Regions from separate parts of the Vreelandella sp. F11 genome, predicted to be linked through region 1. Evidence: predicted binding sites of a transcription regulator. Region 1 holds the regulator's gene; the other holds the start of a gene.
What was found. The regulator sigma-54, encoded in region 1, starts transcription at its own class of promoters, with help from an activator protein. The targets are predictions, from matches to a motif close to TGGCACNNNNNTTGCTNT.

Region 1 (3,896 bases):
AGAGATCAAACGTAACGAGGCTGGTGAGCTCTCAACAGCAACAGCCACCGGTGAGCGCGCCTATCTGCGCCATCAGGGTGAAGGCCAGGACGGCCCCACCGAGGGTTGGGCACGGCGGATCATTTATCACGTTGCGGAACGCCGCGTCGAGTTGATTGACCAAGCCGAATTGACCCAACAAGAGGATAAATTTACCGGCGGGCGTCTTGAGTATTTTATTGACCGTGAAGTGATTCAAGCACGCTCTGACGTTGACGGCAGCGAGCCCCAGCGCATTCGAATGACCCTTCAGCCTGAACAATAGGGAGCCAAGCTGTGGCCACTGCTGACACTGCGCCGATCAAAACCCTTTATGCCCACCACCTGGCTAAAAGCTACAAACGGCGTCGGGTGGTTAAAGATATTAACCTAGAGATCTGCCAAGGCAGCGTTGTGGGCCTACTTGGCCCGAATGGTGCAGGCAAAACCACCTCGTTCTATATGATTGTCGGGCTGGTAAAATCCGATGCTGGCAAAGTAGGCATCGATGATGTGGACTTAACCCGCGCCCCCATGCACGAACGCGCCGCGGCGGGCATCGGCTACCTCCCTCAAGAGGCGTCTATTTTCCGCAAACTTTCGGTTGCCGATAATATTATGGCAATCCTCGAAACCCGCAAAGAGCTTAATCGCAGCGAGCGGGAGCAGCGCCTGGAAGCGCTGCTCGAAGACTTTCATATCACTCATATTCGCGACAATCTAGGCATGAGCCTTTCAGGCGGTGAGCGCAGGCGAGTCGAAATAGCCCGCTCGCTCGCCACCGAACCCGCTTTTATTTTACTGGATGAGCCCTTTGCGGGCGTAGACCCCATTTCGGTAGGCGAGATTAAAACCATCATCCGTGCGTTGAAGCAGCGCCATATCGGTGTACTGATCACCGACCACAACGTGCGTGAAACCCTGGATATTTGCGATATTGCGTATATCGTCGGTGATGGGCAAATCATTGCCAGCGGCTCACCAAGTGCCATTCTCGATAATCAGAAGGTCAGAGACGTATATCTGGGTGCTGATTTTCGCCTTTAAACTAATCAACTGTGCCTACAATCACCACCTGCCCATAAACCTATTTTTTGGCTCTGTAAATAGCGCTCTGCAACAACTTTACTACCAATGGCATGCTTATTGCACTTGCACCAGGCACTCACTCGCACTAGTGTGGAGCCTTCTGATTAACGAGTGGTTCTCAGATGGTCATGAAAGCTTCTCTCCAACTGCGTATCGGCACACAGCTGACCATGACGCCCCAGTTGCAACAAGCGATTGCGCTGTTGCAACTCTCGACGCTGGATCTTCGTCAAGAAATTCAGCAGGCTCTAGATGCCAATCCCATGCTGGAGCAGGAGGATGAATTTAGTGAGCAGGCTGTCAGCGAGCCTAAGGAAGAAGAGTGGTCAGAGAGCATCCCTACGGAGCTCTCGGTAGATAGCGACTGGTCCGATACCTATCAAGATATGGGTAGCCAGGGAGGTAGCAGCAGCGAAGGCCCCGATTTTGAACGCCAAGCGGCCGGACAGAGCCTACATGGGCACCTGCTGTGGCAACTTGCCATGACCGACTTCAGCGCCCGCGAGCAGCTTGTCGCGGAGAGCCTAATCGACGCACTAGATGCAAACGGCTACCTGACTCAGCCACTTAACGATATCCGTGAAGGCCTACGAGCCCAGGGTATTGATGGGCTTAGTCAGCGGGAAGTGGAAACCACACTGCTTAAGCTGCAGCAGTTTGAGCCAACCGGCATATTTGCCCGCGACTTGCGTGAATGCCTAATGCTGCAGCTTGCCGCTCTTCCCGACGATACGCCGCTGCTGGTACCCGCCCGCCGCCTAGTGCGTCAGTTTCTTGAAGCGCTCGGCAAGGATGACATGCGCCTGCTGAAACGCCGCCTAGGGCTCGACGACGAACAGTTGGCCGATGTCATTCTACTGATTCGCAGCCTGGATCCTCGCCCAGGCAGCGCCTACGGCGACACCGACGACAGCTATGTGACCCCCGACCTAGTCGTCCGCCACGATAACGAAGGCTGGCATTTGGAGCTCAACCCTGAGGCCCTACCACGGCTGCGTATTCAGCCCGACTACGCCAGCCTGATTAAGCGTGCGGACAAAAGCGATGACAACCAGTTTCTCAAAGAGCACCTCCAGGAAGCGCGCTGGCTGATCAAGAGTCTCTCCAGCCGTAACGATACGCTGCTGCGGGTGGGTCGTGAAATCATCACCCGTCAGATTGGCTTTTTAGAGCACGGCGAAGAGGCCATGAAGCCGCTGATACTGGCAGATATCGCTGAAGCCGTTGAGATGCACGAATCGACTATCTCACGGGTAACGACGCAGAAATATATTCATACCCCACGCGGTGTATTTGAGCTCAAGTACTTTTTCTCCAGCCAAGTGAGCAGCCAGGATGGCGACAGCCACTCCAGTACCGCCATCCGCGCGCGGCTCAAAAAACTCATTCAAGAGGAGCCCCCTGGCAAACCGCTTTCTGACAGCCGCTTAGTCACGCTATTAGGCGAAGGGGGGGTGCAGGTAGCGCGTCGCACGGTGGCTAAATACCGCGAAGCCATGGGCATCCCCTCCTCCAGCGAACGGCGCCGTTTACGCTAGACCCTGATGCCGTTTAAGGGAAACTCTCGACAAGGGCTTTGCAACGCGGCAAAAAGGGTTACAATCGAAGTACAGTCCGATGGATAAGGAGTACGTCAATGCAAGTTAATATCACTGGTCATCACGTAGAACTGACTGACGCCTTGCGTGACTATGTCAACGAAAAACTTGAGCGTGTAGAGCGCCACTACGACAATATAACCACGGTGCAAGTCACCTTATCAGTGGAGAAAGAGCGCCAGCAGGCCGCCTGTACGCTGCACGCCGCAGGCGCGGATTTACATGCGGAAGCCATGGACAGTGATATGTACGCCGCTATCGATGCCCTAGCGGACAAAATCGACCGTCAACTCGTTAAACATAAGGAAAAAGCACAAGCTCGCGCCCAAGGCGCAGGCGTGCGTTAATTCAATGACGTTGGAAACCATACTCCCCCCGGAACGCGTTCTGTTTGACGTACCCGGGGGCAGCAAAAAAAGGGTGCTGGAGTTTTACAGCACCTTTATTGCCCAAAATATTCCCAGCCTGGACAGCCAAGAAGTGTTTAGCCGTTTAATCGGCCGTGAGCGCTTGGGCAGTACGGGTATTGGTAACGGTGTGGCTATCCCCCATGCGCGTAGCCCCCACTGCACAGCCCCTATCGCTGGCTTTTTAAAACTGTCAGAAGCGATTGATTTCGACGCTATCGACGGCGACCCGGTAGACCTGGTGTTTGTTCTGCTGGTGCCCGAAGAAGCAGATGACACGCACCTCTCACTGCTTGGCCAAGTAGCCACCATCATGAATGATGCGGACACACGCCAGCAACTGCGTAAAACGGCCAGTCAACGTGAACTTCTTGAGCTCATCACCGCCAAAATTCGTGAGCAATCAGCAGCCTAATCGATCTTAAAGTCTGCTTGAGGCTCATCGCGGCAGGTTTATTTTTGGCTCGCCCCCTTCAAATGCAGCATGGCCAAGGCAGAGAGACTCTATGCAACTGGTGATCATTAGCGGCCGCTCCGGGTCAGGTAAATCCATCGCTCTGCAGGCGCTGGAAGATCTTGGCTACTACGCGATTGATAACCTTCCCGCTATGTTGCTGGGATCGCTGGTGGACGAAATACGCGACCAGGGTGACCGCACCCATTTGGCGGTCAGCATTGATGCCCGTAATTTGCCAGGCGCGCTAGAGCGCCTGCCCGCTTTGTTGGAAGAGCTACGCCAGCGTAAAATCGACTTCCAGGTTATCTACCTGACCACCGATGCGCG
Region 2 (3,896 bases), 2.2 Mb from region 1:
GTACTTAACGGAGCACGGCAACTGAAGCAGGCGTTTTATGAGCAGATCAACGCCACGCTTAAAAGCCCGCTATCACCGGGGGATGCCGCGGTGTATGTCTCTGACCATATCGATATGGCCATGGAAATTATGAGCCACGCCTACTCAGTGGCCAGTGACCGTAATGCGCGCACCGAAGAGGCATACAAGTTGTTTTCACTTACTCAGAGCATTGGTGATGAGCGTGAACGCCAGCGTTCGGCGTTGCTGAACTGGGAAAACGCACTGATGTTTGCCGTCGCCGCCCAGCAGAATATCGCCACACTGCCGCGGTTATCCAATTCCGATTTTGGTCTGTGGTACTTCCATAAAGCGTGCCATGCGTTTGAGGGCGTGCCGGAGATTGCCACTATTTCGCGCCATATTCAGCAAGTGGATCGTGAGTGGCTGGAAGTTCTGCTTCATGAAGATCCTAGTCAGCGGCTCAGAGCGCTTGGTGAGATTCGTGACGCCGCTCGCACGGTGTTGATGCTACTCGATAATGTGTTGGAGCGCGCCTCCGGGTTAGATGCCGGTCGCGACAGCTTAACCCGGCTGCTCAACCGCAAGTTTTTGTCGGTGGTGCTTAGCCGCGAAATTGAAATCGCCCGCCACTCGGAGCACAGTTTTGCGCTATTGATGGTGGATATCGATCACTTCAAGTCGATCAATGATACCCATGGGCACGACGCTGGCGATAACGTGCTGCAGCAGGTGGCGAGCCTACTTGATCGCTCTACCCGTGGGGGAGATTATGTATTTCGAATGGGCGGCGAAGAGTTTTTGATTGTGCTGGTCAATACCGACCATGATGGCAGTCGGTTATTTGCTGAGCGTTTGCGTCAGTCGGTGGCTAAAGAGCCAATGCTCGCTGGCGCCGATACGCTGCTAAATGTGACGATTAGCGTGGGAGTCACACTCCACGACGGCCACCCCGACTATCACCACGCCTTACAGCGGGCCGACCAGGCGCTTTATCAAGCGAAGCGCAGCGGGCGGGATCGAGTGGTGGTGCAGTGATGTTGCTGAAGGTATGCAGCGAACATTAATGCGTCTTTCTGGTGCGTATCGTATTTGTCTGTTCTTTTTTGGTGCGTTATGTGCGCGATAAGTACGCGCTAGGCGCGCGTTATGTGACCTATTGCGACGATCCAAGCCCTCCCGCGGCCGCAAAATAGGTTTTTCACCATTTTGGCGCATTAATTGCAGTGGTTAGTGAAAAGCTCACTGTAAGGAAGCGATAGCCACCCATGATTCTGAGCGATATCGCCAACCCCCGCATCGCCTCTGGCCACCGCTTCGATGCTGGCCGCCGCTGGGCAGCTTCGTTAGCGCTCACCTTCGCCCATCGCGACGGCGCCACACGCATGGTGCAGGCGCGCCATCAGGGGCCACTGCGGGTGCAGCGCCCTTTCTACCCGGAAGGGCGCGGTGAGGCTTGCCATGTCTATGTGCTACATCCGCCGGGTGGGTTAGTCAGCGGCGATGCGCTCACCATTAGCGCCCACGTTGAGCGCGGCGCTCATGCACTGCTGACGACCCCAGCCGCCAATAAACTCTATAAAGCTGACAGCCAGGGCGTCGCCTGGGCGCAGCACACCCGGTTAAGTGTGGAAGACGGCGGCACCCTTGAGTGGCTGCCCCAGGAGACCATCGCCTTTGATGGCTCTAAAGGCGAGCAGCGCACCCAGATCGACCTTCACGGCAGCGCCCGCTGCCTGGGCTGGGAAGTGATGGCACTGGGTCGCCCGGCCAGCGACTTACCCTATGTTTCCGGACGCATTGAGCAGCACTTCCGCTTAACCCTGGATGGCAAGCCGCTGTGGCTAGAGCGCCAACCGCTAGACCCACTACACCCTCGCTTTGCCGGGCGCTGGGGGCAGGGCGGTGCCACAGTGCAGGCCACGCTCTGGGCGGTGGAGGTTGCCGACGCACCTGCGGCTATTGAGGCCCTGCGTGAAGCCCTACCGGATAACCCGCGCTGGGCAGTCACCGTGCGCCACGGCGTACTACTGCTGCGCTATCTAGGCAACTCGCGCAACGAAGCCTGGGCGCTGTGTGAACAAGCCTGGCAACTGCTGCGCCCCCGGTGGATTGAGCGCGCCGCGCATACACCACGAATTTGGCTAACTTAATTCGTATCACTGTGATGCATTGCTGGAGACATATTCCATGGAATTAACCCCAAGAGACAAAGACAAACTGCTGCTGTTCTCCGCCGCCCAACTGGCGGAGCGCCGCAAGGCGCGTGGTTTAAAACTCAATTACCCGGAAGCGGTGGCGCTAATCAGCTTTGAGATTATGGAAGGCGCCCGGGATGGCCGCAGCGTGGCCGATCTGATGAGCTATGGCCGCGAGATCCTAAGCCGTGACGACGTGATGGAAGGCGTCGCCGAAATGGTCGACGAAGTGCAGGTGGAAGCCACCTTCCCGGATGGCACCAAGCTGGTCACTGTCCATACGCCGATTGTGTGAGGGGTTAAGGGTGAGGAGTGAGGGGTTAATTGTGAGTGGTGAGTGGTTTTACTCCTCACATCTTACTCCTTACACCTCACAACAAAACGAAGGAGCAACCAGATGATTCCTGGTGAGTATCAGTTAAAAGAAGGTGATATCGAGCTTTGTGTGGGGCGTGAGCGGATTAGCGTGGAAGTGGCCAATACCGGCGACCGCCCGATCCAGATTGGCTCCCACTACCACTTTGCCGAAGCCAACCCGGCACTGGTGTTTGATCGCGACAAAACCCGAGGCTTTCGCTTGGACGTGGCCGCAGGCACGGCGATTCGCTTTGAGCCTGGCCAAACCCGTGAAGTCACGCTGATTCCTTTTGTCGGCAAGCGCGAAATTTACGGTTTCCGCGGCGATGTGATGGGTGCGCTGGATGGAGGTAAACAATGAAACCGACCAATAAGATCAGTCGGCAAGCCTACGCCGATATGTACGGCCCCACGGTGGGCGACCGCGTGCGCCTGGGCGATACCGAGCTGTGGATTGAAGTCGAGAAAGACGCCACCCATTACGGCGATGAAGTGAAGTTCGGCGGTGGCAAAGTGATTCGCGACGGCATGGGCCAAAGCCAGCGGGCCGACGACACGGTGATGGATACCGTGATCACCAATGCGCTGATCCTAGACTGGTGGGGTATCGTTAAAGCCGATGTGGGCATTCAAAACGGCCGCATCGCCGCGATTGGCAAAGCCGGTAACCCGGACACCCAGCCAGATGTTGAGATTGTGATTGGCCCCGGCACCGAAATCATCTCCGGCGAAGGTAAGATTCTGACCGCGGGCGGCATCGACTCGCACATCCACTTTATCTGCCCTCAGCAGGTGGAAGAGGCGCTGATGAGCGGCGTCACCACCATGCTCGGCGGCGGTACCGGCCCGGCGACAGGCTCCAACGCCACCACCTGCACCCCCGGCCCCTGGCACATTGGCAAGATGCTGCAAGCGGTGGACGATATGCCCATGAACATCGGCTTTCTAGGCAAAGGGAACGCCAGCCTGCCCGAGTCTCTGGAGCTCCAGCTCCAAGCGGGCGCCATGGGTCTCAAACTGCACGAAGATTGGGGCACCACGCCTGCCTCGATCAATAACTGCCTTAACGTGGCAGACGCCTACGATGTGCAAGTGGCGATCCACACCGACACCCTGAACGAATCGGGCTTTGTGGAAGACACCCTGGCCGCATTCAAAGAGCGCTGCATTCACACCTACCACACCGAAGGTGCGGGCGGTGGGCACGCGCCGGATATCCTCACCGCTTGCTCGAAAGCCTACGTGCTGCCGTCATCCACCAACCCGACGCGGCCCTATACGGTCAACACCATCGACGAACACCTCGATATGCTGATGGTGTGCCACCATCTCGACCCCAAT

Region 2: a site for sigma-54 is predicted at 1,211-1,228, ahead of ACFIOZ_RS20510 (urease accessory protein UreD). Genes of this name have one in related genera too.

The regions. Positions count from the first base shown of each region.
Region 1 is NZ_CP170448.1:1,852,221-1,856,116, reverse strand. Features, by position in the region: gene lptA (lipopolysaccharide transport periplasmic protein LptA) at 1-304, shown strand, start outside; gene lptB (LPS export ABC transporter ATP-binding protein) at 316-1,065, shown strand; gene ACFIOZ_RS08330 (RNA polymerase factor sigma-54) at 1,230-2,645, shown strand; gene hpf (ribosome hibernation-promoting factor, HPF/YfiA family) at 2,744-3,052, shown strand; gene ACFIOZ_RS08320 (PTS sugar transporter subunit IIA) at 3,057-3,527, shown strand; gene rapZ (RNase adapter RapZ) at 3,619-3,896, shown strand, end outside.
Region 2 is NZ_CP170448.1:4,500,983-4,504,878, reverse strand. Features, by position in the region: gene ACFIOZ_RS20515 (diguanylate cyclase) at 1-1,038, shown strand, start outside; gene ACFIOZ_RS20510 (urease accessory protein UreD) at 1,269-2,153, shown strand; gene ureA (urease subunit gamma) at 2,191-2,493, shown strand; gene ACFIOZ_RS20500 (urease subunit beta) at 2,596-2,916, shown strand; gene ureC (urease subunit alpha) at 2,913-3,896, shown strand, end outside.